Regions from separate parts of the Bradyrhizobium sp. AZCC 1721 genome, predicted to be linked through region 2. Evidence: riboswitches for the same ligand, from Rfam matches in the RefSeq annotation. Region 2 holds a riboswitch; the other holds the start of a gene.
The links. Region 2 has a riboswitch for cobalamin ahead of V1273_RS32570 (TonB-dependent receptor). Riboswitches for the same ligand answer to the same signal wherever they lie in the genome.

Region 1 (15,011 bases), 450 kb from region 2:
CCAAGCCGAAGACCGGCTTGCCGGCCGCAGCGCGGGAGGCGCGCTATCGCCTGCTGGCGAAAGCTGCGCGGGCGAGCGGCGCGACGCACATCCTGACCGCGCATACCCGCGACGACCAGGCCGAGACACTGCTGATGCGGATGCTGCGCGGCAGCGGCATCGCCGGTCTCGCGGCGATGGCGCGCGAGAGCGAGCGAGAGGGCGTGTGGCTGGCGCGGCCGTTGCTGGACATCCCGAAGTCCCGGCTCGTTGCGACGTTGGACAAGGCAAAGATCGCCTTTGCCGATGATCCCACCAATCGCGACGTGAGTTTCACGCGGCCGCGGCTGCGTGCATTGATGCCGGCTTTGGCAGAGGAGGGCGGTGACAGCCGAAATCTGGCGCGGCTGGCATCAAGGCTGGCGCGGGCGAATGCCGCGATTGAAGTGCTGGCCGACGGCGCCGAGCGCTATCTCGCGGTGAGAGATCGCGATGATGCCACGCGCTTCGGGTTCGATGCCCAGGCGTTTGCCGGTCTGCCCGAGGAAATCCGGCTTCGGCTGCTCAAGCGCGCGATTGACCGGGCCGGTCACGAAGGACCTGCGGAACTCGGCAAGGTCGAGGCGCTGCTGGCAGTGCTGGACAACGCCATTGCGAACGGCCAAAAGCAATCAAGACTGAAACAGACGCTTGCCGGGGCCGCGATCAGCCTTACCGGAGGCCGAATTTATGTCGATGCAGCGCCGCCGCGGGGTAGCCGGGCGTGAGAAGCGTTCCTATCTCCCAATATATCCGCAATGTCGGGACGGAGAGCCTTAACCACCCCGGAAAAACACTGGCGTTTTGCGCCATTTTTTGACCGGGAATCGCGTTAAGATGCGTTAAATAGTCCCGTGTGGTTCCCTTGGCATTGACCCGGGCGCCACCTAGATTGGGTGCAGTGGACCGGGGATTCTCGCCTCACTACCCAAGGAATATTCTAGGGTTACTACCAAGGACATAGGGCCGCGATCCGCGCGACCACGAAGGAAGATCAATGAACGCCAATCTGCGCAACTTCGCCCTCTGGGTCATCATTGTCTTGCTGCTGTTGGCATTGTTCACGCTTTTCCAGAATCCGGGTCAGCGTACCTCCTCGCAGGACATCACGTTTTCGCAGTTGTTGAGCGAGGTCGATCAGAACCGCGTCCGCGACGTCGTGATCCAGGGGCCGGAAATCCACGGCACCTTTACCAACGGCTCCTCGTTCCAGACCTATGCACCGAATGATCCGACGCTGGTGAAGCGTCTCTATGACGGCAAGGTCTCGATCACCGCCAAGCCGCCCGGCGACAACGTGCCCTGGTTCGTGTCGCTGCTCGTTTCGTGGCTGCCCTTTATCGCGCTGATCGGCGTCTGGATCTTCCTGTCCCGCCAGATGCAGGGCGGCGCCGGCAAGGCGATGGGCTTTGGCAAGTCGCGCGCCAAGATGCTGACGGAGGCCCATGGCCGCGTCACTTTCGAAGATGTCGCGGGTGTCGACGAAGCCAAGCAGGACCTGCAGGAGATCGTCGAATTCCTGCGCGACCCCGGAAAATTCCAGCGCCTCGGCGGACGGATTCCGCGCGGCGTGCTGCTGGTCGGTCCTCCCGGCACCGGCAAGACGCTCATCGCGCGGGCGGTCGCGGGCGAAGCCAACGTGCCGTTCTTCACCATTTCCGGTTCTGACTTCGTCGAAATGTTCGTCGGCGTCGGCGCCTCTCGTGTCCGTGACATGTTCGAGCAGGCCAAGAAGAATGCACCCTGCATCATCTTCATCGATGAAATCGACGCGGTCGGCCGTCATCGCGGCGCGGGCCTCGGCGGCGGCAATGACGAGCGCGAACAGACGCTCAACCAGTTGCTGGTCGAGATGGACGGTTTTGAAGCCAATGAAGGCGTGATCCTGATCGCCGCGACCAACCGGCCTGACGTGCTGGATCCCGCGCTGCTGCGTCCCGGCCGTTTCGACCGCCAGGTGGTGGTGCCGAACCCGGACGTCGTTGGCCGCGAGCAGATCCTGAAAGTTCACGTTCGCAAGGTGCCGCTGGCACCCGATATCAACCTCAAGACCATCGCGCGCGGCACCCCGGGCTTCTCCGGCGCCGACCTGATGAACCTCGTCAACGAGGCGGCGCTGACGGCTGCCCGCCGCAACAAGCGTATGGTGACGCAGGCCGAGTTCGAAGAGGCCAAGGACAAGGTGATGATGGGTGCCGAGCGCAAGTCGCTCGTCATGACCGAGGAAGAGAAGCTCTTGACGGCCTATCACGAGGGCGGCCACGCCATCGTCGGCCTGAACGTCGTCGCGACCGATCCGATCCACAAGGCGACGATCATCCCGCGCGGCCGCGCGCTGGGTATGGTGATGCAGCTTCCCGAGCGCGACAAGCTGTCGATGTCGCTCGAGCAGATGACCTCGCGCCTCGCCATCATGATGGGCGGCCGCGTCGCGGAAGAACTGATCTTCGGCCGCGAGAAGGTCACCTCGGGCGCGGCCTCCGACATCGAGCAGGCGACGCGGCTGGCGCGCATGATGGTGACGCGCTGGGGCCTGTCGGAAGAGCTCGGCACCGTGTCCTACGGCGAAAACCAGGACGAGGTGTTTTTGGGCATGTCGGTGTCGCGCACGCAGAACGCCTCGGAAGCGACCGTCCAGAAGATCGACAAGGAGATCAAGCGGCTGGTCGAGGAAGGCTACAACGAGGCCACCAAGATCCTCACCGAGAAGCGCGAGGATCTCGAGACACTGGCCAAGGGCCTGCTCGAATTCGAGACGCTGAGCGGCGACGAGATCATCGATCTGTTGAAGGGCAAGAAGCCCAACCGCGAATCGGTCTTGGAGCCGAGCACGCCGCGCGCTTCTGCCGTACCCCCGGCCGGCAAGCCGCGCCCGCGTCCCGATCCGGACCCGGGTCTGGAGCCGCAGCCCCAGGCGTAAGCGGCGGTCAGTTCTGAACGACGAAAACGCGGCGGTGACGCCGCGTTTTTTGTGCTTGTGATCGGCCCCTTTGTCGCGAATAGACGCGGGCCAATAGCATCTGGTGCAGACCGGGATTGACTTCGAACCTTCATGGCGCCGCGGCCGGCGCCCCGAGGTGTACGGCCAGAATGTGTTCCGGCGTCTCGACCACTTCGACCTTTTGCCCATCGCCGCCGACAAAGGCGAGCACCGTGCGCTCGCCGTCGCGCCACATGCTGCCGACGAGGGCAATGTTGATGTGGGTAGATTGCCCCGTCTCAAATCGCGTGCATTCGATCCAGAAGCGCATGACGTCCTCCTTGATTTGCCTTGATGAGAGACGGGGCGGGCAGGTTACGCCATCGCCCGCAATTCGCGTGCCGCGGCGACCATGTTGGCGAGCGCGGGTCGGACCTCCTCCCATTTGCGGGTCTTCAATCCGCAATCCGGATTGATCCAGATCTGGGTATCCAGGAGCCGCTCTCGCGCCAGCTTCAGCAGGCCGGTCATCTCGCCGATCTCGGGGACGCGCGGCGAATGGATGTCGTAGACGCCGGGGCCGATTTCGTTCGGATAGCGGTAATCCCTGAATGCATCGAGCAGCTCCATCTTCGAGCGCGAGGTCTCGATCGAGATCACGTCGGCGTCCATCGCGCCGATCGCGCCGATAATGTCGTTGAACTCCGAGTAGCACATGTGGGTGTGGATCTGCGTCTCGTCGCGCACGCCGGACGAACAGAGGCGGAAGGCGTCGACGGCCCAGTCGAGATAAACCTTCCATTCGGACTTGCGCAGCGGCAGGCCCTCCCGCAGCGCGGCCTCGTCGATCTGGATCATGCCAGCGCCGGCGGCTTCGAGATCGGCGACCTCGTCGCGGATCGCGAGCGCGATCTGCCGGCAGGCTTCGCTGCGCGGAATGTCGTCGCGGACAAACGACCAGTTCAGAATGGTGACGGGCCCCGTGAGCATCGCCTTCATCGGCTTTTTCGTCAGCGACTGGGCATATTGCCACCACTCGACCGTCATCGGCTTTGGGCGCGAGACGTCGCCGAATAGCACAGGCGGGCGAACGTAGCGCGATCCGTAGGATTGCACCCAGCCGTGCGTAGTGAAGGCAAAGCCTGCGAGCTGTTCGCCGAAATACTGCACCATGTCGTTGCGCTCGAACTCGCCATGCACGAGAACGTCGAGCCCGATATTTTCCTGCCAGCGCACGGTGCGGGCGGTCTGATTCTGCAGATAGAGCTTATAGGCTTCGTCCGTGAGGGCGCCCCTGGCGTGAGCGGAGCGAGCATTCCTGACGTCGGCGGTTTGCGGGAACGAGCCGATGGTGGTGGTCGGGAACGCCGGCAGATTGAAGCGCTCGCGCTGAACGGTGGCGCGTTCAGCGAAGATGCTGGAGCGGAAGCGCATCGGTTCATTGATGCCGGCAACGCGTGCCGCGACCTTCGCATCGTGAATGCGCGGCGAGGCCTTGCGGGAGGTCGCCGCCTGGTCCGATGCGTTCAGGTTGGCTTCGACTGTTCTGCGGCCATCGGCGAGTGCCGTTCCGAGCGTGGCCAGTTCCTCGAGCTTCTGCACCGAAAACGCGAGCCAGCTCTTGATTTCGGGATCGAGCCCGGTCTCCAGCGCCAGATCGATCGGGACGTGCAGCAGCGAGCAGGAGGGGGCGATCTGCACACGATGCTTGCCGAGTTTGGCGATTGCGGGCTCGAGCCGGTCGAGAAGCCGGCTCAAATCCGCGCGCCAGATGTTACGGCCATCGATGATTCCGAGCGACAGCACGCGGTTATCAGGAACTCCGGCGAGGTCGTTGATCTGCTCCGGCGCGCGCACGAGGTCGAGATGCAGGCCGGCGACGGGCAGGGATAGCGCGGTGTCGCGGTTGGCGCCGAGTGCGCCGAAATAGGTCGTCAGCATGATCTTGAGCTGCGGCACGCCGCTCGCGATCTCCGCATAGGCATGATGCAACGCCTGCTGGGCGACGATATCGAGATCGAGCACGAGACACGGCTCGTCGATCTGCACCCATTCCGCGCCCCGGTAGGCAAGTTCGCGCAGCACCTCGATGTAAACCGGCAGCAAGCGATCAAGCAGGGACAGCGGATTGAAGCCGGCATCCTTGCTCTTGGCGAGTTTGAGAAACGTGACGGGGCCGACCAGCACGGGGCGGGTTTGATAGCCCAGCGCCTTGGCTTCCTCGTACTCCTCGATCGGCTTGCGCGAGGCGAGGATGAATTTCTGATCCTTCGTCAGTTCGGGCACCATGTAGTGGTAGTTGGTATCGAACCATTTTGTCATCTCGAGCGCCGGCACGCCGTGCGCATCGTCATGTCCGTGACCGGCATGCCCGCAACTCGCCTCATGCGGCTTGCCTTGCGCGCCGCGGGCCATCGCGAAGTAAGTCGCAAGCGGGACCGGCCCGCCGTTCCAGCGATAGATCTCCGGGATTGCGCCGACCATCACTGATGTGTCGAGCACGTGGTCGTAGAACGAGAAATCGTTCGACGGGATCACGCTAACGCCGAGTTTTTTCTGGCGCGCCCAGTTGGCGGCGCGAAGCCCGACGCCGGTTTCGATCAGCGCCTTCTCGTCGGTTGCGCCCGACCAGAAACTTTCCAAAGCGAATTTCAGCTCGCGGCGCGGACCGATGCGCGGCGCGCCGAGGGAGGCAACGGGAAGCGAAGAAGTGGAGATGGTGGAAGTAGACGTAGCTTTGGAAGAAGTAGCATTGGAAGTAGACATTGGCTTAACCCCAAAAGTTGGGGGCAAAGGCCGAAGTGACACGTCTGGATTTTCGCGAACGGCAGAGCGCGCGCGGAAAATCGCAACCGCACCACCGGGACACCCCGCCCGAGGACGTGTATGTTGTCGAGGCAGGTCTCCTGGCTCGCGGGTCAGTGCTGCTGTCCGGCCTTCCCGAAACCTTGCGAGGTCTCAGTGACTTTGTTGGACAGCGGCTCGCCGCTTACAGTTGCGGGGGCAGCTCCGGCTTTGGCTTTTCGGCCGCACCGGCTTCCCTCTTAGCTTCGGAAGAACGTCTCCCGAAGAACCACGACGGGTCCACTTATCGGCAACGCGGCAGGCGCGTCAACTCGGCGACATTCACCGGCGCGTTGTCATCGTTGTTCACAGCCGCGGGGTTCCGTCGCCGAAATTCTTGCACATCGCCCGCTCCCCCATTGACACGTTCGTTCAAATCGCACCAGATATAGCCGTCACGGTCCGCCATGACCCAACACATGGTGGCTAAGAGGGAAGCCGGTGTATCGCGTATTTGCCGCGAAAATCCGGCGCTGCCCCCGCAACTGTAAGCAGTGAGTTGTTCCGAATCTTACGTCACTGATGCGGCATCGCATTGGGAAGACACGGGAACGACGGCGACCTGCGAGCCAGGAGACCTGCCGCGACACCGAAAAAACGTCCACGGGCGGGGTGTCCCGGCGGCGCTTGCGGACTCATGCCGGCGTTTCTCGCCGAGCATTTGAAGCAGCGTCTTCTCCGACATCCGGCCCCAACACCATCACGGGGTCTCTTGATGTCACTCTCTCCCGATCGCGAAGCCAACGTCGCTCCATTCATCCGACTGCGCCCCGAATCGCTTGCCGCCTCGGAATCGCAGCCGCCGATGCAGGTGATTCGCCGCAACGGCACGGTTTCGAAATTCGACGCGAGCAAGATTTCGGTCGCGATGACCAAGGCGTTTCTGGCGGTCGAGGGACATGGCGCGGCGGCCTCCCGCCGGGTGCATGAAATCGTCGAGCAACTGACCTCGGACGTCGTCGGCGCGCTGTCGCGCCGGATGAGCGAGGGCCGCACCTTCCATATCGAGGACGTGCAGGACCAGGTCGAACTCGCCCTGATGCGCAGCGAGCACCACAAGGTCGCGCGCGCTTATGTGCTCTATCGCGAGGAACGCACGCGCCAGCGCGCCGGACAGGACGTGGCCAAGGCCGCCCAGCCATCGGGGAAGCCCTCGTTACGTGTCACGCTGGCCAGCGGCGCGCAGGTCCCGCTCGATATCGCGCGGCTGACGCTGATCATCGAAGAAGCCTGCGCCGGTCTCGAGGGAGTCGGCGCCACGGCGGTGCTCGCCGAGACGCAGCGCAATCTCTATGACGGCATCAGCGAGGACGAACTGGCGCTGGCGGCGGTGATGGCCGCGCGCACGCTGGTGGAGCAGGAGCCGAACTACGCCTATGTCAGCGCGCGGCTCTTGCTCGACAAGCTGCGCACCGAGGTGCTGTCTTTCGTGCATGATGCGCCGACCAGCGCGTCGCAGGCCGAGATGGCCGAGCGCTACGGCGAGTACTTTCCAGCCTATATCAAGGCAGGCATCAAGGCCGAACTGCTCGATCCCGATCTGGCGCGCTTCGACCTGAAAAAGCTTGCAGTCGCGCTGAAGCCGGAACGCGACCTGGCGTTCCAGTTTCTGGGTCTGCAGACGCTGTACGACCGCTACTTTCTGCATGTGCACGGCAATCGCATCGAGCTGCCGCAGGCGTTCTTCATGCGCGTCGCGATGGGGCTGGCGATCCGTGAGATCGACCGCGAGGCGCGCGCGATCGAGTTCTACGATCTCTTATCGTCGTTCGACATCATGGCCTCGACTCCGACGCTGTTCAATTCCGGCACGCTGCGGCCGCAATTGTCGTCCTGCTTCCTCACCACCATCGCCGACGATCTCGACGGCATCTTCAAGTCGGTCAAGGACAATGCGCTGCTCGCAAAATATTCCGGCGGGCTCGGCAACGACTGGACCCGCGTGCGTGGGCTGGGCGCGCACATCAAGGGCACCAATGGCGAAAGCCAGGGCGTGGTGCCGTTTCTAAAGGTAGCCAATGACACCGCGATCGCCGTCAACCAGGGCGGCAAGCGCAAAGGCGCGGTCTGCGCCTATCTCGAAACCTGGCACATCGACATCGAGGAATTCTTGGACCTGCGCAAGAACACCGGCGACGATCGCCGCCGCACCCATGACATGAACACCGCGAACTGGGTGCCCGACCTGTTCATGCAGCGCATCGAGGCCGACGGCGAATGGACTCTGTTCTCGCCGGACGAGACGCCCGACCTGCATGACCTCTACGGCAACGCATTCGCCGAACGTTACGCAGCTTACGAAGCAAAGGCGGCGCGGGGTGAGATCCGCGTGTTCAAGCAGATCCGCGCCACCGATCTCTGGCGCAGGATGCTGACCATGCTGTTCGAGACCGGGCATCCGTGGATCACGTTCAAGGATCCCTGCAATCTGCGCTCGCCGCAGCGCCATGCCGGCGTGATTCATTCCTCGAACCTCTGCACCGAGATCACGCTTAACACCTCCGATGACGAGACCGCCGTCTGCAATCTCGGCTCGATCAATCTGCTCAATCACGTGCGGGAAGGCCGGCTGGACGAGGCGCGGCTGCAACGCAGCGTGACGACGGCAATGCGGATGCTCGACAACGTCATCGACATCAATTTCTACACCATCCCCGAAGCGCGCCGTTCGAACCTGCGGCACCGCCCGGTCGGTCTCGGGCTGATGGGATTCCAGGACGCGCTGCAGGCGATGCGGATTGCGATGGCTTCAGATGCGGCGGTAACGTTCGCCGATACCAGCATGGAGATGATTTCTTATTACGCCATTTCGGCCTCCGTCGATCTGGCGGCCGAGCGCGGGCGGTATCCGTCGTTCGATGGCTCGCTGTGGAGCCGGGGCATCTTGCCGATCGATTCGATCGAACTATTGGCGGAAGCCCGCGGCAGTCTCGCGATGAACCGCGGGATGACACTCGACTGGGATCGCTTGCGCGAGCGCGTCAAGGCGACCGGCATGCGGAATTCGAACGTGATGGCGATCGCGCCGACCGCGACGATTTCCAATATCTGCGGCGTCGCGCAGTCGATCGAGCCCGCCTACCAGAATCTCTACGTCAAGTCGAATATGTCCGGCGACTTCACCGTGGTGAACGAATTTCTGGTCCGCGACCTCAAGGCGCGCGGGTTGTGGGACGAGGTGATGGTCAACGACCTCAAATATTTCGACGGCAGCTTAGGGGCCATCGATCGCATTCCCGACGACCTCAAGGCGCTCTATGCCACCGCGTTCGAGATCGACAGCGCCTGGCTGATCGAGGCAGCATCGCGCCGGCAGAAATGGATCGACCAGTCGCAGTCGCTCAACCTCTATATCGCCAACCCTAGCGGCAAGAAGCTCGATGCGCTCTATCGGCTGGCGTGGGCGCGCGGGTTGAAGACGACCTATTACCTGCGCTCGCGCAGCGCGACGCATGTCGAAAAGTCCACGCTCCGGGGGACCGACGGCAAGCTCAACAGCGTCGCGTCCGCGGCGATGATGGCTCCAGCCCCGATCATCGTCGCGCCGGCCGCCACCGCGCCGGATTTGACCGGTGCGGTGGCGTGCTCGATCGATAATCCCGAATGCGAAGCCTGCCAGTAAGCAGCAAGAACAAGAGGAAATCACAATGCTCGACTGGTCCGAACCATCCGCATCCCCGCGTCAGACGCCGCCGCCCGTCGTGGTGCAATCCGTTACCCAGGCCGAACAAACCGGCCTCGGCATGATAGATCGTCGCGGCGGACGCGTATCTGTCGACGACAAGCGGATGATCAACTGCCGCGCCGACGTCAATCAATTGCTGCCGCTGAAGTACAAATGGGCCTGGGAGAAATATCTCGCCGGCTGCAACAATCACTGGATGCCTACAGAAGTTTCCATGCAGGCCGACATCGCGCTGTGGAAATCGCGCGACGGGCTGACGGAAGACGAGCGCCGCGCCATCAAGCGTAACCTCGGCTTCTTCGCCGCTTCCGAAAGCCTGGTCGCCAACAATATCGTGCTGGCGATCTACCGCCATCTGACCAATCCGGAGTGCCGGCAATATCTGCTGCGGCAGTCGTTCGAGGAGGCGGTGCACACCCACACCTTCCAATACATCGTCGAAAGCTTGGGGTTGGACGAGGGCGAGCTGTTCAACATGTATCGCGAGGTGCCGTCGATTACCGACAAAGCGGCGTGGGCACTGAAGCACACGCAGCATCTCGACGATCCGGATTTCAGGACCGGCACGCCGCAAGCCGACCAGGCGTTCCTGCGCGATCTCGTCGCCTTCTACGTCATATTCGAAGGCATGTGGTTCTATACGGGCTTCGCGCAGATTCTCTCGCTCGGCCGCCGCAACAAGATGGTCGGCATCGCCGAGCAGTACCAGTACATCCTGCGCGATGAGTCCATTCACCTGAATTTCGGCATCGATGTCATCAACCAGATCAAGATCGAAAACCCGCATCTATGGACCAAGGCGTTCCAGGACGAAGTCCGCGCCATGGTGCGCGAGGCGGCCGAACTGGAAGCGGCCTACGGGCGAGACACCATGCCGCGCGGGTTTCTCGGGCTGAATGCGGCGCTGTGCGAGAGCTACATGCACTTCGTCGCCAATCGCCGCTGCGCGCAACTCGGGCTGCAGCGGGTGTTCGACGAGACCGAGAATCCGTTTCCCTGGATGTCGGAAGCGATGGACCTGAAGAAGGAGAAGAATTTCTTCGAGACGCGGGTGATCGAGTACCAGAACGGCGGTGCGCTGAGCTGGGAGTAGGGGAAGCCATACTCTCCCAACACGCCGTCCCCGCGAACGCGGGGAACCCGGCGCATGCCAAACCGGCCAGTGTTGAGGTAAATAGCTCGCAAGCCCCGCCGGCAAAACCTCTGCAGATCCGCGTTGCAAAACCGTCTTGTCATCAGCCGTGAATAGTTGTTCACTTCTTCAAAGCGATAGCGCTTCTTATCGCTCAAGACATTGAAGGTGTGCGCGTTCTGGCAGGCTCCGCGGGGCTCGAGGGCGCGCCGGGGACGGAAAACGCGCCATGGTCTATCGGCGAACCCATCAGGTCGTAAAGCGACTGGCGGCGCGGCGTAGCGCCATACTGGCGGCGGCGCGGGATGCTGCGGCCGAAGGCGGCATGGCGGCGGTGCAGATCGCCCCGGTTGCGGTCCGCGCCAATGTCGCGGCCGGCACCGTCTATCGTTACTTCCCCTCCAAGGCCGAACTGATTTCCGAACTGATCGCCGAGGTCTCGCGGGATGAACTGGCCGCGATCCGCCGCGCGGCGGATGCGGCGCCGGGACCGTCGTCGGCGCTCGCCGCCGCCGTCACCACGGTTGCCGTACATGTGCTGTCGCAGCGCAAGCTCGCCTGGGGCATTCTGGCCGAACCCGTTGATGTCGACGTCTCGGTGTCGCGGCTTGCCAGCCGCCGCGAAATCTCCGGCGAGATCGCTGCCAGAATTGACGCCGCGGTGCGCGCCGGCCATTTGCCGGCGCAGGATACCGCGCTCGCCGCCACCGCGCTGCTCGGTGCGCTGCATGAATCGCTGGTTGGCCCGCTGGCGCCCGAGAATCTGGATGACCCCGCGAAGCTGCGCGACGCCGTGCAGACGGTCACACTTTTGGCGCTACGCGCCGTCGGCGTGATGGACGCCCGCGCCCGCGGCCTCGTGGTGCAGGCGGTGCTGCCGGCAAAGGCGCTGGTCGGGGCCTAGAAACCCTCCCCCTTTGCGACACGCCCTTTGCCGCAACCATTTGTGTCGCAACCATTTGCCACGCTGCGGCTTATCGACGGTCCAACCCGCGATCAGGAGCATGCGATGAGCACGACATCAGGGTCCGCCAAATGGCAGGGCGGCATCAAGGACGGCAAGGGCGCGATCTCGACCAAGAGCGGCGCGCTGAATGATTATCCTTACGGCTTTTCGAGCCGCTTCGAGGGCAAAGCCGGCTCGAATCCGGAAGAATTGATCGGCGCGGCGCACGCCGCGTGCTTCACCATGGCGCTGTCGCTGATTCTAGGTGAAGCCAAGCTCACCGCCGAGCAGATGGAAACCAAGGCCGACGTGACGCTGGAAAAACAGGGCGATGGTTTTGCCGTCACCTCGATTCATCTGACGCTGAATGCGAAGATTCCGGGCGCTGAGGACACGAAATTTCAGGAGCTGGCGGGTAAGGCCAAGGAGGGCTGCCCGATCTCGAAACTTCTGAACACGAAGATCACGCTGGACGCGAAACTGCAATAGTTCTCCGTCATTCCGGGTTCGCGCTTGCGCGCGCCCCGGAATGACGGCGGGAGCTGACGGCCATCACCTACGCGCCATCACTTCTCCGGCTTGCCTTCCCCACCGACAGTGGCGATGCGTACCATGTTGGTGGTGCCGGGGATGCGAAGCGGCACGCCGGCGACGATGATCACGCGCTGGCCTGCGTTGGCGAAGCCGTCACGAAACGCGATCGAGCCGGCGCGGTCGACCATGTCGTCCTGGTCGTGCGCATCTTCCGCCACCACGCAATGCACGCCCCAGACGACCGACAATTTGCGGCCGGTCGCAAGGTTCGGCGTGATCGCCACCACCGGCAGCTTCGGCCGCTCGCGGGCCACGCGGATCGCCGTGGAGCCCGATGAGGTCCAGCAGATGACCGCGGATAATTCCAGCGTCTCGGCGATCTGCCGCGCGGCGTCCGCGATGGCGTCGCCGACCGTATTCTCCGGTTCGGCCCGCTGCGCCGACAGCACCGAGCGATAGGTTGGATCGCGCTCCACCTCCTCGCCGATGCGATTCATGGTCGAAACCGCCTCGACCGGGAATTTGCCGGCGGCCGACTCAGCCGACAGCATGATGGCGTCGGCACCTTCATAAACCGCGGTCGCGACGTCGGAGACTTCGGCGCGCGTCGGCACCGGCGCCTGGATCATCGATTCCAGCATCTGGGTTGCGATCACCACCGGCTTGCCGGCGCGGCGCGCCATCCGCGTCATCTGTTTCTGCAGGCTCGGCACCCGCTCCAGCGGCAGCTCGACGCCGAGATCGCCGCGCGCCACCATCAGCGCGTCGGAAGCATCGATGATCTCGGCGAGCCGGTCGATCGCCTGCGGCTTTTCGATCTTGGCCATGACAGCCGCGCGGCCGCGGATCATCCGCTTGGCTTCATGGACGTCCTCGGCGCGCTGCACGAAGGAGAGCGCGATCCAGTCGACACCGGTCACCAGGGCTGCTTCGAGATCGGCCCGATCCTTCGGCGTCATCGCCGACACCGGCAGGTCGGTATCGGGCAGGCTGACGCCCTTGCGGTCCGACATCTTGCCGCCGATCACCACGCGCGTTACCGCGCGTTCGGACGTGGTTTCCTCGGCGATCAGCCGCACCTTGCCGTCGTCGAGCAGCAGCGCATGGCCCGGCCGAAGTGCTGCGAGGATTTCCGGATGCGGCAACTGCACGCGGTTGTTGTCTCCCGGCGCTTTGTCGGAATCGAGTACAAAACTCTGGCCGTTCTTCAACTGGATCGAACCTTCGGTGAACGCGCCGAGCCGCAGCTTCGGTCCCTGCAGGTCGACGAGGATGCCGATCGGACGGCCGTAGCTGCTCTCGACATTGCGGATGGTATTGACCAGCTCGCGCATCTTGTCGTGCGGCGTGTGGCTCATGTTGATGCGGAACACGTCCGCACCCGCCTCGAACAGCTTCCGGATCATCGCGCTGTCGGACGATGCCGGGCCGAGGGTTGCGAGAATCTTGATACGACGGAGCCGTCTCATTGCTTGGGCGCCGGGGCTGGCGGCAGACCCGGTCCGGCCGGCGGATTGGACAGGCCGGGAACCCCGCCGGGGCCCCCCGGTCCCATTGTTCCTGGAATTCCCGGCACGCGCTGCGCGGGCTGCTCGTTGGCTTCTGTCAATTGCACGGTCCACGCTCGCTGTTCGCCTGTATCGACCTCGAAGAACCCGGTGCGGTCATAGCCACGCGCCAGGCAGTTCTCGGTACCCTTGATGGTGAATTCCTTATCACGCGAACACATGAAGGCCTGCCCCGACCATTCGCCGCCGCGATCATAGTCAAGCGCGTAGATGTAATAGTAGCGCGCAACAAGAGTTCCGCGCAGCAGTGTCTCGCAACTGCGTGACGACACGTTCCACCACCCTTCAGTGGTCCAGCCCTCGGCATCCTTGTAGCCCAGCGCGATGCCGACCCGGCTGGACGTGTTGTTGCAGAGCCGGAAATCGGCCGCTGCTGGACTGCTCCACAGACACGCCACCGCCAGTGCAAGCAGCGGCGCAAGGCCGGCGGCGGTCACGCGAGCGGGGAGGGAAGGCAAGCAGCGCGAATCTTTTCCGATCATGCGGCGAAGCTATATCAAATCATTGACGATTTCGCGTGACCCGGCGGGCCCTGTCAACGGCCGGGAACGCCTTTCCCGCGCTATGGGAAACCGGGACTCCCTTGTGAGGTAGCCAATTTTGCGCGCAGATATGGCAAAATCTGTGACGATTCCCACCTGATATCAATGTGACGCGGGGTCCAAGACCATGACGATCGACGACAAAACCAGAACAGAACTGGAAGCCGCCGTTTTCCGGCGCCTGGTCGGCCACCTGCGTGCCCGCACCGACGTCCAGAACATCGATCTGATGAATCTGGCCGGCTTCTGCCGCAACTGCCTCTCCAACTGGATGAAGGAAGAGGCCGACGCCAAAGGGGTCGCCGTCAGCAAGGACGAGAGCCGCGAGGCGGTCTACGGCATGCCCTATGAGGAGTGGAAGGCGAAATATCAGGGCACCGCCACGCCCGAGCAGCTAGCCGCGATGAAGAAGGTTCATCCCGGGCATTGATTGGCCGTCGGTGAGATTCTTCCGGGCTACGATTCCTACCTTCCTGTGGGCGCGCTGTGGATGAGCGCGATGCTGCCTTGACGCGAGGCCCCCCGATCTTGAGGGTCATCTGCGAAAAAAGCGCCGTGCGGTAACGCGTGCGGCGCTTGATCTTTCAGCATCACCGTCAGTTCCATTCAGGAGTATCCGATGGCCACCTCCGCCGCTGCAGCCGTCCAGGACGAGCCCGCGACAAGATTTGCCAAAGACCAGCTCAAGGCCATCATCGAGCGCATCGAGCGTCTGGAAGAAGAGAAGAAGACGATCTCCGACGACATCCGTGACGTCTATGCCGAAGCCAAGGGCAACGGCTTCGACACCAAGGCGCTGCGCACCATCGTGCGGATGCGCAA
Region 2 (15,011 bases):
CGGCGATCGAATATGATGGAGCCCTCGCGGCCCGCGCCAGAGCCGGCCTGGCGCCCTACGCGAATGTCGCCGTGATCGAGGGCGACGGCGCACAGGTGCCCTTCGATGCCGCCGATGTCATCTATGTCAATGCCGGCTGCACACGGCCTGCCACGCCTTGGCTCGACAGCCTTGCCGATGGCGGCCGCCTGATCATGCCGATAACGTCAGATCAGGGATTTGGCGGCATCGCGCCGGAGCGCATCGCGAGTGCCGGCGCAGTGTTCCGAATTGAGCGAAGAGCTGCGGACTATCTTGCAAACTGGATCTCGCCAGTTGCGATCTTCCCCTGCACCGGCAGCCGCGACGAGGCGTCCGAACGAGCTCTCGCCGAAGCGTTTGCCCGCGGCGGCTGGCAGAAAGTCACGCGACTGTACCGCGACCAATCCATTCCGGATGAGCGCTGCTGGCTTCGCGGAGTTGGGTGGTGCCTCGCCTATCAATGATGTGCGGAAAGCGCCTACGCTGACCCGTGCAATCGCCGAAACGTCAGAATCATGTTGTTGGCGGGCATCCGCTCGGTTTCGACCAGCGTGAGGCCAACGCTTGCGGCGAGTTGCTCGAGGTCGGCTATATCGCGCACGCCCCACTCGGCGTCCTGCTCGCGCAGGCTGGTGTCGAACACGGCGTTGCTTATAGCGGTGTGCTTGCCGTCGCGCTTGAACGGGCCATAGAGAAACAGCCGTCCGTCATCGCGGAGATAGCGCGCCGCGCCGGCGAACAAGCCCTCGGCGACGCGCCAGGGCGCGATGTGGATCACATTGGCGCAGAACACCGCGAGCAGTTTGCCCGGCCCGCTGCCGTCATGCATCGCCGGACACCAGGCCGGATCGACGAGATCGACCCGCAGCGGAGAACGAATGTTCGGAAAGCCGGCATGCGTGCGCCACGCTTCGATGCTCCTGAGATGTCGTTCATTGAGATCGCTCGGCCACCAGGTGATGTCGGGCGTGTGCTTTGCGAAATGCACCACATGCTGGCCGGTGCCGCTGCCGGCCTCCAGCGCGTTACCGGATTTGCCGGTGAGGAATTTTTGCAGCACCGCCCAGATCGGTTCGTGGTTGCGGTGGAATGCCGCCGCGTCGAGCCGGCCGTCGGGCTCGACCGGCCGGCCATCCTTGCCGAATTCCGCCACATGCTCAGCCATCGCAGTTCGGTCCCGAAAAATCAGTGGCGCAGCGATCACTTCAGATCGCCGCAGAATATCTCCTTCAACACCCCAAGCAGACGCAGTGTGCGTTGGTCGGCAACGCGATAATGCAGCGTCTGCGAGGTTCGCCGGAATTCCACCAGGCCGTCGGCGCGCAATTTCGCCAGATGCTGCGACAGTGCGGACTGACTGAGATTCACGACAGTGACCAGCTCGCCCACCGTCATCTCGCCGCGCACGGCAAGAAAGCAGAGGATCAGCAGACGCTTTTCATTGGCGAGCATCTTCAGGAGCTGCGCGGCGTCACCGGCCTGCTTTGCCAGCTTCTTCAGCGCCGCCGCGTCGTCGGCGCCGGGGGCGACGGCGGTCTCTTGCGTAGTTGGTTGCTCTGTCTCTTGGGCTGCCGGGGCGGCTGCTCTCATCGCTGCAAATCCGGTATCGTTTTCCGCGCCTGCGAAGCACACAGACCACACTAGCGCGTCAGCCATTCTTTAGCATTGACTAAATTAGCAAATGTGGATATCGGTTGCAAAAAGCAAAAAATGATGCGGCGATGCGACCGCGAGGGGAAGAAAACGTGCGGCCAGACCCGTTACGCAGCAAAACTGTTCTCTCTGATCCCCCGGATATCCCGATGGGCCGCCGCCGCTTCCTTGGCCTCGGCGCAGCCCTGACCGCCAGCCTCGCCGTTGGCGGCAAACAGGCCATAGCGGACCCCGCGCAGGAGTCTCCCCCTGCAGACGCGCCCTGGTCGCAATCGATCGGCGCCGGCGTGGTCGACCGGCCCTATGGCCGCCCCGCCGACACCGAAGCCTCCGTCATCCGCCGCAATGTGCCCTGGTTGACCGCAAGCGCGGAATCGTCCGTGAGCTTTTCGCCGCTGCAGGACCTGCACGGCATCATCACGCCGAACGGGTTGTTCTTCGAGCGCCATCACGCCGGCCGCCCTGATATCGACCCGGCGCAGCACAAGCTCATGATCCACGGGCTGGTCGAGCGCCCGCTGCTTCTCACCATGAAGGACATCATGCGCTTCCCATCCGTGTCGCGCATCCATTTCATCGAATGCCCGGCCAATGGCGGCATGAACTGGCGCGCCGCGCAGATGAATTCGCTGCAGTTCAGTCACGGCATGGTCAGTTGCGCGGAATGGATCGGGGTCAAACTGTCGACGCTGCTGGAGGAGGTCGGCATCAAGAAGCAGGCGAAATGGGCGATGGTCGAGGGCGCCGACGGCGCGCATATGAACCGCAGCCTGCCGCTCGACAAATGCCTCGACGATTGCCTCGTGGTCTACGCGCAAAACGGCGAGGCGCTACGGCCCGAACAGGGCTACCCGCTGCGGCTGGTGGTGCCGGGCTGGGAAGGCAACGTGAACATCAAGTGGCTGCGCCGGATCAAGCTCGGCGAAAAGCCGTGGCACACCCGCGAGGAAACCTCGAAATACACCGACCTGATGCCGGACGGCACCTCGCGCGGCTTCACCTGGCTGATCGACGCCAAATCGGTCGTCACCTTTCCCTGCCCCGAGAAGCCGCTCGATGGGCCCGGCCTCTATGAAATCCGGGGACTGGCCTGGACCGGCAACGGCAAGGCCAAGCGCGTCGATGTCACCATGGACGGCGGCGTCAACTGGCAGACCGCGCGGCTGCACGAGCCGGTGCTGTCGAAGGCGCTGACGAAATTCACCCTGCCCTGGCGCTGGGACGGCCGGCCCGCGCTGGTCGCATCCCGCGTTATCGACGAGACCGGTTATGTGCAGCCGACAATTGCACAACTGCGCGCACAGCGCGGCTCAAACTCGGTCTACCACAACAATTCGATCCAGACCTGGCAGGTCAAGCCCGACGGAAGCGTCTTCAATGTACAGCTCGCGTAAGATTTGCCTGCCGATCATAGCCATTCTGCTTGCCTGCGCCGCAAGCCTCGCCGGCGCGGCCGAACCCGGCTCGTTCGGTTACGGCAGCGTGGCCACGCCGGCGCAGATCGGCGGATGGGACATCGACGTGCGCGGCGAGGACGGAACGGGCCTGCCGCCCGGCAAGGGCACCGTCGACCGGGGCGCGGAGGTTTATGCCGAACAATGCGCGGCGTGCCATGGAACCTTCGGCGAGGGCGAAGGTCGGTTTCCGAAGCTGGTGGGCGGCGTCGGATCGCTCCGGGACGAGCGCCCGGAGCCGACGGTCGGCAGCTACTGGCCGTTCGCCCCGACCCTGTGGGACTATATTAACCGCGCCATGCCGATGCAGGCGCCGCACACATTGTCAGCGGATGACGTTTATGCTTTGACCGCCTATATTCTGAACCTGAACGATCTCGTTCCCCATGAATTCGTTGCCGATCGCAACAGTTTGCCGAAAGTCAAAATGCGCAATCGCGACAATTTCATCTGGACCGATCCGCGCCCCGATACGGTGACAAAACCCTGCATGAACGACTGCGTTAACGCCGCCGATGTCAGGATATCGTCGACGGCTGAGGGCAGGAATCTGACGCCGCGCACGACCGGGCCGCTCGACACGATGCAACAGAAGTAGAAATTACGGAAACGCCTGTGACCGATCATTTTCCGACGAAATCCGCAAAGCTTCCGGCGTTGGCGCTGCTCGTCGCTCTGGCGTCCGCGGGCGCCGCGCAGGCGCAGTCCGCGGTGGATGAAGGCCGCAAGCTGGCCTTCGATCGCAGCAAGGGCAATTGCCTGACCTGTCATGTCATCAAGGGCGGCAACCTTCCCGGCACGATCGGACCCGAACTGGTCGACATCAAGAGCAAATATCCGAAGCGCGAGGATCTCGTCGCCATCCTCAACGACGAGACCCTGCGCAATCCGCTCACCGTGATGCCGCCCTTCGGACGGAACCGGATTCTGACCGAGAAGGAAATCGACGCGGTGGTGGATTTCCTGCAGACGCTTTAACGCAAGACGAGAGATCAAGCCTGTGACGTGCCAACGCAGGCTTTAGGAGATTTTCGATGAATAAGATTGATGTTGGATTTTCGGCCACGCGGCGACTGATCCTGCAGGGTGCAGGCGCAGTCGCGCTCATCGGCCTCGGCAACCTTCCCTTCGGCCTGACGCCGGCGCTCGCCGCGGCCAACGACAAATACCCGGAAGAGGCGTTCAAGCAGAAGAGTGACGCCGACGTCATCAAGACGCTCTACGGCAAGACCGCTGAGCCATCGGACAAGGTCAAGATGGACGCGCCCGAAATCGCCGAGAACGGCGCCGTGGTGCCGATCTCGGTCTCTACAACCCTTGCCGACGTAACCTCGGTTGCGTTCCTCGTCAGCGAGAATCCGAACGTGCTGATCGCAAAGTACAACATCCCGGCCGGCACGCTGCCGAGCGTCGCCAACCGCATCAAGATGGCCAAGACCAGCAACGTGACCGTGCTGGTGGAAGCCGGCGGCAAGCTCTACAGCGCCTCTAAGGAAGTCAAAGTCACTGTCGGCGGTTGCGGCGGTTAAGGCAGGGAGAACTCACATGGCATCCACCATTCGCGTGCGCGCTTCTTCGAACGGCGAAATCACCGAGGTGCAGGCACTGATCCAGCACCCGATGGATTCCGGGTTCGTCAAGAACGCCAAGGGCGAGACCATTCCGCCGCACTTCATCCAGCAGCTCACCTTCGAGCATGACGGCAAGAACGTGTTCGCCGCCGATTGGGGCGGTGGTATCTCCAAGGACCCCTACGTGAAGTTCGCGTTCAAGGGAGCCAAGAAGGGCGACGAACTGAAGATCAGTTGGGTCGATAACAAGGGCGCGACCGACACCACCACGGCGAAGATCCAATGAAGCTGCGATCCGCGATCTTTCTGGCATCCGCCACGATTGCGCTGGCCGCGCTGACGCTGGCGGGCGCGCCGCTGTTGGCAGCTGACGACAAGATCGATCCTGTCGCCGACGCCAAGGCGTTCCAGAAGTTCTTCAGAGACAAATTTCCCAAGGTGAAGTTCGAGGACTTCGTCAACGGCCCCTATTCGATGAACGAGGACCTTTATCGGCAGTGGCAGGAGAAGGAACAGTTCCCGCCCTACGAGTTCTCGCTCGAAATGGGCAAGGAGATGTTCTCCAAGCCGTTCAAGAACGGCAAGACCTATGCGGACTGCTTCCCGAACGGCGGCATCGGCATCCGCCAGAACTACCCTTACTTCGACGAGAAGGAAGGCAAGGTCATCACGCTTGAATTGGCCTTGAACCGCTGCCGCGAGGCCAACGGTGAACCGCCGTTCTCCTATGTGAAGGACGAAATGGCGGCGCTGACCGCCTACATGGCCTTCACCTCGCGCGGCAAGCCCATGGACATCAAGATCCCGAACGATCCGCGCGCGCTCGCGGCTTACGAAAGCGGCAAGGAATATTTCTACACCCGGCGCGGGCAGCTCAACTTCTCCTGCGCCACCTGCCATGTGCAGAGCCCGGGCGAGCGCATCCGCGCCGAAATCCTGGCGCCCGCGCTTGGCATCGTCAATGCGATGCCGATCTACCGCTCGGAATGGAGCGGCATGGGCACTACCAGCCGGCGCTTCACCACCTGCAACAGCCAGATCCGCGCAGTGCCGCTCAGCCCGCAGGACGACGAATATCGCAACGTCGAATATTACCTGTCCTATGTCAGCAACGGACTGCCGATTTCAGGTCCGGGAGCGCGGCCATGAGGAACTTGATGCAGAAATCCGCATTAGTTCTAGCGCTGTTTGCCGCGGGTGCTGTGCCCGCGCTCACCTTGGGCTCCGAGGACGAATTCAAGGCAGCCTACGCCGCGGCTGAAGCCGCCAACAAGGAGGCCGGCAAGCTACGCAACCAATGGACCACCACGGCGAACACGCTGGCGGCGGCGAAGAAGGCGGCGGATGCGGGTGATTTCGATAAGGCCACCGCGTCGGCCAAGGAAGCGGAGGCGCTGGCCAAAGCTTCGATCTTCCAGGCCACCAGCGAGAAGACCCGCTGGAAGGATCTGGAAATACGCTGACACCGTTACGACGCGCGAAGACCCGCATGACCATCCGCCGCCGCGATTTTCTGACGCTAGCGGGCGCTGCCACCCTGTCCGGCAGCCTGCCACGGCTGGCGCGCGGCGCCGACAACGCAGGCGTTTACGACCTCGAGCGGTTCGGCAATGCACGTATCCTGCACATCACGGATACGCACGCGCAGCTTCGGCCGGTGTTCTTCCGCGAGCCGAGCGTCAATCTCGGCGTTGGACCGATGCAGGGCAACCCGCCGCATCTGGTCGGACGCGCCTTTCTCGATCGCTTCGGCATCCGCCCGGACAGTGCCGATGCCTATGCTTTCACCTGCATCGAGTTCGAGAAGGCCGCCGGCCGGTTCGGCAAGCTCGGCGGCTTCGCGCATCTGAAGACGTTGACTGATCGCATGCGGAGCGAAGCCGGCTCCGGCCGCTCGCTGCTGCTCGACGGCGGCGATCTCTGGCAGGGCACCGGCCTCGCTAATACCATGCGTGGCGTCGACATGGTGGAGGCCGCCAACCTGCTCGGCATCGAGGCGATGACCGGCCATTGGGAATTCACCTATGGCGAGAAGGCGCTGCGCGCCAACCTCGAACGCTTCAAGGGCGAATTCCTGGCGCAGAACGTCTATCTCACTGAAGAAGCCGCCTTCAATGACGCCAAGGCGTTCGACCCGGCATCGGGGCGCGTGTTCAAGCCGTCCGTCATCAAGGAAATCGGTGGCCATCGCGTTGCCGTAATCGGACAGGCGTTCCCCTACGTGCCGATCGCCCATCCGAAGCGCTTTACGCCGGACTGGAAGTTCGGCATCCGCGACGAGGAGCTGCAGAAACTTGTCGATACGCATCGTAACACCGACAAGGTCGACGCCGTCATTCTGCTCTCGCACAACGGCATGGATGTCGATCTCAAGCTCGCCAGCCGCGTCACCGGCATCGACGTCATTCTCGGCGGTCATACCCATGACGCCGTGCCGCAGCCGATTGCCGTCACCAACGCAGGCGGCACCACGCTCGTCACCAATGCCGGCTCGAACGGCAAGTTTCTGGCGGTGCTCGACCTCGACATCGGCAAGGGCAAAATCAAGGATGTGCGCTACCGGCTGCTGCCGGTGTTTTCCGAATTGCTGAAGCCCGATCCGGCGATGCAGGCGCTGATCGACAAGACTCGCGAGCCCTATGCGGCCACGCTCAACGAGAAGATCGCAGCAGCCGACCGACTGCTCTATCGCCGCGGCAATTTCAGCGGCAGCATGGATCAACTGATCTGCGATGCGCTGCTCGGCGAATTGAACGCGGAGATCGCGCTGTCGCCGGGTTTTCGCTGGGGTACCACGGCGCTGGCCGGCCAGCCGCTGACGATGGAGGACGTGATGGCGCAGACCGCCGTCACCTATCCGGAGACCTATGTCCAGACCATGACCGGCGGCCAGATCAAGGACGTGCTGGAAGACATCTGCGACAATCTCTTCAACACCGACCCCTATTACCAGCAGGGCGGCGACATGGTCCGCGTCGGCGGGCTCGCCTACACCTGCACACCGACTGAAACCGTGGGCAAGCGGATTTCCGAACTCAAGCTCGACAACGGCCGCACGCTGGAAGCCGACAAGCATTACAGAGTGGCGGGCTGGGCCTCGGTCAACGAACAGACCGGCGCGCCGGTCTGGGATGTGGTCGCAAGGTATCTGAGGTCGGGCAAACCGCCCAACCGCTCGCCGCCGGGCGTAACGCTGAAAGGCGTAGAAGGCAATCCGGGCATTGCGGGACAGGCATGACGGGCTTTTCGACCATCCTTCGCGCGATAGCCGCGGCGCTTCTGATCGCAACCGCCGCGCCCGAGGCCCGTGCCCAGCAGGCACCACTGCAGGACAAGCCGTTCGCGGAGCACAAAATCGTGCTGCAGCTCTCCGACAACGATCCGCGCAAGCAGGGCCTCGTGCTCAGCGTCGCCAGCAACCTGATGAAGCATTACGATCCCGACAAGGTGGCGATCGAGGTCGTCGCGTTCGGCCCCGGCATCGACCTGCTGCGCCCGGAAAATCCCAACCGCAAGATGGTCGAGAGCCTGGTCGCGCAAGGCGCGCGTTTCGACGTCTGCCTCAACACCGTCGATACGCTCGAACGCGAGGCCGGCAAACGGCCGGAATTCATCGCCGCGGCAACGCCGGTGCAGGTCGGGGTCGCGCAGATTCTGTTTCTGACGGAGAACGGGTACACGCTGGTACGGCCGTGACCGCCTGCGAGCGAGCCGTAATTTCATCGCGCCCTCAGGCGTGGTAAAGTGGATGGAATTGCAGGAGCGGGCTGGAGCTACGTCCGGCCCTGATCCAACCTGAGTTAACGCGGACGTGTAGCCATGATCTTTCGTCAACTCTTCGACAGCGTGTCCGGCACCTACAGTTATCTGCTGGCGAGCCGCGCCGGCGGCGAGGCGTTGATCCTCGACCCCGTGCTGGAAAAGGCCGATCGCTACTGCCAGCTTCTGCGCGAGCTCGATCTGCGGCTGGTGAAGGCGGTCGACACCCATCTGCACGCCGACCACGTCACCGGCCTCGGCGAATTGCGCGACCGCACCCAGTGCATCACCATCATGGGCGAGCAGAGCAAGGCCGACGTGGTGTCGATGCGGGTGTCCGAGGGCGATAAGGTGACGATCGAGGGGTTGTGCCTGGATGTCATGTACACGCCCGGCCACACCGACGATTCTTACAGCTATTTGATGGGCGACCGCGTCTTCACTGGCGACACGCTATTGATCCGCGGCACCGGCCGCACCGACTTCCAGAACGGCTCTTCCCGGGCGCAATATGAATCGATCTTCAACCGGCTTCTGAAACTGCCGGACGAGACGCTGGTATTCCCCGCCCATGACTACAAGGGCGACACGGTTTCCACCATCGGCGAGGAGCGCCGCTATAATCCACGGCTGCAGGTACGCAGCGTCGACGAATACATTGAGCTGATGGCGAACCTGAAGCTGCCGAACCCCAAGATGATGGACGTCGCGGTGCCCGCCAACATGCATGTCGGCCTGCACCAGGAGGAGCTTGCCAAGCAGGGACTCGCGCTCTGTGCACGCGACGCGATTGCGAGCCTTGGCCGGCCCGATATCCTGCTGGTGGATTTGCGCGAGACCAGCGAGCGCGCCAAGCATGGCACGATCTCGGGCGCGCTGCATGCGCCCTACCCCGGCATCGCCGAGAGCCTCAAGCCCGGCGGCATGCTGCGCGAAGTCGCCGCCGCCACCGGCCGCCGGGTCGTGTTCTTCTGCGCCTTCGGCGAACGCTCGGCGATGGCGGTGGCCGCGGCAAAGAACGCGGGGCTCGCCAACACCGCGCATATCGAAGGCGGGCTGGACGCGTGGAAGAAGATAGGTGGGCCGGTGGTGCACGAGTAGTCTTTATGGTGTCGTCGTCCCTGCGAACGCAGGGACAACGGGATAGAGGCGAGAACCTCTCAACGTGTCACCCCTGCGAACGCAGGGGCCCATACACCGCGGCCCGCGCAAAGGGCACAAGGGGCGACGGCTGCGCTTCAACAATGTAGGCTGGTGGTTATGGGTCCCTGCGTTCGCAGGGACGACGGCCCCAGTTTTACCCGGACATCACCGCCCCACCCGCTTCAACTCCGCCGTCAGCGCATCGAGCGCATCGGCCAACATGACGCCGCCGCATTCGGTCAGCCGCTCCGGAATCACGATGCGCCGCTCCGGCGGGTAGAAGCGCTCCAGCGCCGGATGGACCAGAAACGCCTGGCCGTCGTCTCGCGCATAATCGCCGGCGTTCGAAACCACGACGAAGTCGGGCCTCAGGGAAACGATCGCCTCCAGCGAGGCAAATCCGCCGAAGGTAAGGCCGAGATCGCCGGCGGCGCTGCGCAGCCCGACTTCGCTCAGCAGCGAACCGAGAAAGCTGTCGCTGCCCGCCACCCAGCCGCGCCGCGACAGCGGCAGCACGCGATAATGCCGCTCGGCGGCGGCACGGCGGGCGCGCGCCAGCGCGGCGTCGAGCCGCGCGATTTCGGCGGCCGCGCGATCGGGGTGCCCGGTCATGTCGCCGATCTCGCGGATCTGCGCGCGGGCTTCGTCGAGGTTTCGCGGCACGGCGAGCTCGGCAAGATGAAGACCCTTCGCCTTCAACAGCTCCCGCGTCGAGCGCTTGTCAAATGCGCTGGCAATGACCAGGTCCGGCTTGAGCAGCAGCACGTCCTCGGCCGCGCCTGACAGTACCGGATAGCGGCTGATGTCGCCCGCCTGCGATTGCCAGCCGTCGCGCGCGAAGCGGCTGAGACCCAAAATCTGCTCGGGGTCGGCCAGCGTCAGCAGCAACTGATCGCTGCAGACATTCATCGACACCATACGCGGAGGGCCGGCCGCGAATACTGCGCCGCCTGACATCGCCAACGTGGCGATCGCGACAAGAAGGCCGAGCCGTCGCATCAGATATCCGCCCAGGGCACGATGACCGCCTCGTGCTGATAATCCGCGCGGTAGGCGCTGATCCGAAACACATCCGCCATCACCTGCTCCGATAGCCCCTCGCTCGGCGTGCCCCACGACACCAGGTTGCCTTCCTTCAGCACCAGCACATGGTCGGCAAACCGGGCTGCAAGCCCGAGATCGTGCGTCACGACGATGACCAGCACGCCCTTGTCCGCGGTCGCGCGCAAATTCTTCATGACGTCGATCTGGTGCCGCGGGTCGAGCGAGGCGGTCGGCTCGTCGGCCAGGATGATCGGCGCCTCCACCGCCAGCGCACGCGCCAGCGCGACGCGGCTGCGCTCGCCGCCGGACAGCTCGGTGACGCGGCGATCGCTGAACTCCATCACGTCGACCGCCTGCATCGCGCGCAGCACGGCCTCGGCGTCCTTCGGCGACAGCCGCGCCGGATCGGTTGCGCCATGCGGGTAGCGGCCGAGCGCCACGATATCGCGCGCCGGCAGCGGCCAATGCACGAGATGCCCCTGCGGCAGATAACCGAAGCGTTTGGCGCGCTCGCGGAGCGGCAGCGAGGCCAGCGCATCGCCGCCGACCGCGATCTCGCCTTCGGAGGGGATTAGCCCGGCCAGCGCCCGCAGCAGCGTCGTCTTGCCGGCGCCGTTCGGGCCGACCAGCGCCACCAGGTGTCCCGCCGACAGCGCCAGCGAAACGTCCCTCAGCACGACGCGGCCGGCAAGCCGCACGCCGATCCCCGTTGCGGTCAGTAGCGCCGCCTCGCTCATGCGACGCCTCCACCGAGCGCGCGGCGTTCGCGCATGATCAGATAGAGGAAGAACGGTACGCCGATGATCGAGGTCAGCACGCCGACCTTGATGTCCGACGTCGAGGGAATGATGCGCACCGCGATGTCCGCCGCCAGCAGCAGCGCCGAGCCGGCGAGTGCGCTCGGGACCAGCAGACGCCCGGGGTCATGGCCGATCAGGGGCCGCATCAGATGCGGCGCAACCAGGCCGATGAAACCGATGGTGCCGGTGACGGCGACCGCGCCGCCGACGCCGAGCGCGACGCCCGAAATCACGAACAGCCGCAGACGCCCCACATCGACGCCAAGGCTCTGCGCGGTTTCCTCGCCCAGGCTCAGCGCCCGAAAGGCATGGCGCTGGCTGAACAGCATCAGGGCGCCGGCAATGATGAAGGGAAATGCCAGCATTACATGCTGAAAGCTACGATCCTCCAGCGAGCCGAGCAGCCAGAATGCGATCTCCAGCACCAAGAAGGGATTGCTGGAGAGGTTCATCACCAGCGCGGTGGCAGCGCCTGCAAAGCTCGAAATCGCCAGTCCCGACAGAATGAGGATCAGCAGCCCGGCGTTGCGGCCGGCAATCGAGAGCAGCACGAACACCGACGCGAATGCTGCGACGATCGCCGCGACCGGGAGCGCATAGGAGCGCACGTCGGCGAGCCCGAGCGCAATCACCAGCACGGCGCCGAACGCGGCCGATTGCGGCGCGCCGAACAGCGAGGGCGAGGCCAGCGGATTGCGGAGCAAGCCCTGCAGCGACGCGCCCGACAGCCCGAGAATGGCGCCGATCGCCAGCGCCAGCAGCGTCCGCGGCAGGCGGATTTCCCGCACGATCACCTGCGCCACCTCGCTGCCGCCGCCGAACAGCGCTTCCGCCACCGCAAGCGGCGACAGCCGCACCGGACCGATACCGAGCGAGATCAGCATCAAGAGCACCACGAGGGCAGCAAGCGCTGCCGTCGTGCCGATCCGCCGGCGCGCGGCTTCCTCATTGGTCACGGTTACGGCCTCAACACTCATCGATCGTCCTAAAGCAGGTTTACCCGCCCCGGTACAGGTGGCGGGCAGGCGTGCTCATGCGGCAAAAATAGCGCACTCGTCCAGTGAGGATCGCCGGACGCCCCGGGGCGCATTGACTCGGACTTTGACAAACTTCTACCATAGTTCCCGACGGTTCCCGTTTTGGGGATCAAAAGGGAATGCGGTGCGGGGAAATCCCCCAATTCCGCGGCTGCCCCCGCAACTGTAAGCGGCGAATCCTTCGTCATAAGCCACTGGGCATCTCGGTCCTGGGAAGGCGACGATGGGGTAACGACCCGCGAGCCAGGAGACCTGCCGTCAGCCGTGGTCACACGCGAAGATGTCGGTCGGGGAGTACAGACATTAGCTTCACCTGAGTTGCTGAAAGCACATGGTGAGACTTGGTTCGCTGTGACGTGCCACTGACGTCACCGAGGTCCAAGTCATGTCTTTCACCAACACAGCCACGCGGCGCCGCCGCTTTTGGCTCACCAGCAGCTTCCTGATACCCATCTCGCTTGGCATTTCCGGCGCACAGGCGCAGCAAACGGCGCCCGAGCAACTGCCACCGATCGAGGTAACCTCGCCCACTGACGCGAACCGGACCCGCGCCAAACCGACCTACGATGAAGGATCGACCTCGCGCCGCATCGTGCCCGCGGCTGCGCCGTTGACCGGCACGCGACCTGCGGCGGGGACCGGCTCGAACGTCGCATCGCAAAGCGCCCCGCAAGGCGCGGGCGCAGGCGGCGGACGGCAGTTCTCCGGCATCGTCGGCACGGCGTCGACCGTTATTACCGCCGAAGAGATCGCGCATTCGCCCGCACAAACGTTGCAGGAAATCATCGCGCAAACGCCGGGCGTGCAACTGACTAGCCTGTTTGGCGGCGTCAACGGCGCCAAGACCAGCGTCGACCTCCGCGGTTTCGGCGCTTTCGCGACCTCAAATACCCTGGTGCTCATCAACGGCCGAAGGCTCAACGACATCGACATGGCCGGCGTCGATTTTTCGACCATTCCGCGCGATTCGATCGAGCGGATTGAAATCACCCGCGGCAACAGTGGCGCGGTACTGTATGGCGACAACGCGGTCGGCGGTGTCATCAATATCGTCCTGAAGAACGGCGTCGGCGGCCCACCAGTCGCCATTCGAAGCGAGGCCGGCGTCGGCTCGTTCAATCAACGACTTGCGAATCTCTCGGCCACGACCAATTACGGACCGTGGTCGACATCGTTCTATGGCAACGCAATCAAGTCCGACGGCTATCGGGAAAACAATGCGCTCGACCAGCGCAACGGGGTCGGCAATCTCAATTACTCCACGCCCGACCTCAAGGCCTTTCTCACGGTGACCGGTGACGACCAAAAGCTCGGATTCCCCGGCGGCCGCTTCGTCGATCCCTCGATCGGTCTCAACGAACTGGTCACGAACCGCCGGGGCGCCGCCACGCCGTTCGATTACGGCAATCAGCAGGGCGCCAGCGCCACCGCCGGTTTCACAAAAACGCTGTGGAACGGCGCCGAACTCATCGTCGACGGCGGCGTGCGGAAGAAGGATACGCAAAGCGGTTTCTTCGGTGCGGTACCGTTTGCTTCGCCGCTGCCGAGCTTCTCCTCGACCTATAACGATGCGGCACTGCAGACCTGGTCGATCACGCCGCGACTGAGTGTCAAGAACTCGATACTCGGGATGCCCTCACAGATCCTGACCGGCATCGATTATTACGATGCGACGTTCAACCAGGAACGCGGGGCGTTCAAAGGCCTTCCGCCCACCCACATCTACGATCTGTCGCAACAGTCGGTGGCGGGCTATTGGCAGCAGACCGTCGGTCTGCTGCCGACGACGGATTTCTCCTACGGCGCCAGGATTCAAAATACCAGCCTGAGTGCCCGGGATCGGTACGACCCCAACGCGCCCGGTTGCGCCATGTTCTTTAACTGCAGCGCTCAGGCCTTCCCGTTGGACAGCAACGAAACGCAATATGCGCTGCATGCTGGCCTCGAGCATCGCTTCAATGGCGTATTCTCGGTGTTCGGCCGCGCCGCACGCGCGTTCCGCACCCCGACCGTGGACGAGCGCGTCGCCTCGGGTCCGGCATTCGACCCCTTCTTCACCCCGCTGCCCGGCGACTTCAATCTGAAGACCCAGACCTCGCACGACATCGAGGGCGGCTTCCGCATCAAGAGCGGTGCCTTCCAGATGCAATCGAGCATCTACAACATGGACCTCGAGAACGAGATCCATTTCAATCCCGTGCTGTTCCACAACTTGAACCTCGATCCCACCCGCCGCTACGGCTCCGAGACCAGCGCTTCGCTGCGCGTCAGCGACAGCGTGCTGCTGCGGGGTGGCGTCGCCTATACGCGCGCTGTCTTCCGCGAGGGTGCGTTTGCGGGGAACGACGTGCCGCTGGTGTCGCGCTACACCGCGAGCGGCGGCGTGACCTGGAACATCTGGCAGAACTATCTGGTGTTCGACGCCACGGTGCGCGCCTGGAGCGAACGCTTCATGGACAACGACCAGGCCAACACCCAGCGCCGCATTCCGGCAGACGCCACCGTCGATTTGAAACTGAGCGGCGCCTA

Region 1: linked by a shared signal. The riboswitch ahead of metE (5-methyltetrahydropteroyltriglutamate--homocysteine S-methyltransferase) and the one ahead of V1273_RS32570 (TonB-dependent receptor) in region 2 are both predicted to bind cobalamin.

Annotation. Positions count from the first base shown of each region.
Region 1 is NZ_JAZHSB010000001.1:6,361,555-6,376,565, reverse strand. Features, by position in the region: gene tilS (tRNA lysidine(34) synthetase TilS) at 1-746, shown strand, start outside; gene ftsH (ATP-dependent zinc metalloprotease FtsH) at 1,016-2,938, shown strand; gene V1273_RS30425 (hypothetical protein) at 3,069-3,269, opposite strand; gene metE (5-methyltetrahydropteroyltriglutamate--homocysteine S-methyltransferase) at 3,314-5,704, opposite strand; cobalamin riboswitch at 5,818-6,031, opposite strand; cobalamin riboswitch at 6,164-6,382, shown strand; gene V1273_RS30415 (ribonucleoside-diphosphate reductase subunit alpha) at 6,498-9,404, shown strand; gene V1273_RS30410 (ribonucleotide-diphosphate reductase subunit beta) at 9,430-10,560, shown strand; gene V1273_RS30405 (TetR/AcrR family transcriptional regulator) at 10,829-11,503, shown strand; gene V1273_RS30400 (OsmC family protein) at 11,609-12,034, shown strand; gene pyk (pyruvate kinase) at 12,112-13,548, opposite strand; gene V1273_RS30390 (DUF1036 domain-containing protein) at 13,545-14,129, opposite strand; gene V1273_RS30385 (DUF1244 domain-containing protein) at 14,317-14,619, shown strand; gene V1273_RS30380 (DUF2312 domain-containing protein) at 14,809-15,011, shown strand, end outside.
Region 2 is NZ_JAZHSB010000001.1:6,807,403-6,822,413, forward strand. Features, by position in the region: gene V1273_RS32490 (protein-L-isoaspartate O-methyltransferase family protein) at 1-485, shown strand, start outside; gene V1273_RS32495 (DUF938 domain-containing protein) at 500-1,186, opposite strand; gene V1273_RS32500 (ArsR/SmtB family transcription factor) at 1,222-1,611, opposite strand; gene soxC (sulfite dehydrogenase) at 1,824-3,068, shown strand; gene V1273_RS32510 (c-type cytochrome) at 3,052-3,726, shown strand; gene soxX (sulfur oxidation c-type cytochrome SoxX) at 3,786-4,106, shown strand; gene soxY (thiosulfate oxidation carrier protein SoxY) at 4,163-4,657, shown strand; gene soxZ (thiosulfate oxidation carrier complex protein SoxZ) at 4,674-4,985, shown strand; gene soxA (sulfur oxidation c-type cytochrome SoxA) at 4,982-5,848, shown strand; gene V1273_RS32535 (hypothetical protein) at 5,845-6,162, shown strand; gene soxB (thiosulfohydrolase SoxB) at 6,189-7,937, shown strand; gene V1273_RS32545 (DsrE family protein) at 7,934-8,395, shown strand; gene V1273_RS32550 (MBL fold metallo-hydrolase) at 8,519-9,559, shown strand; gene V1273_RS32555 (ABC transporter substrate-binding protein) at 9,767-10,600, opposite strand; gene V1273_RS32560 (ABC transporter ATP-binding protein) at 10,600-11,382, opposite strand; gene V1273_RS32565 (FecCD family ABC transporter permease) at 11,379-12,422, opposite strand; cobalamin riboswitch at 12,557-12,756, shown strand; gene V1273_RS32570 (TonB-dependent receptor) at 12,868-15,011, shown strand, end outside.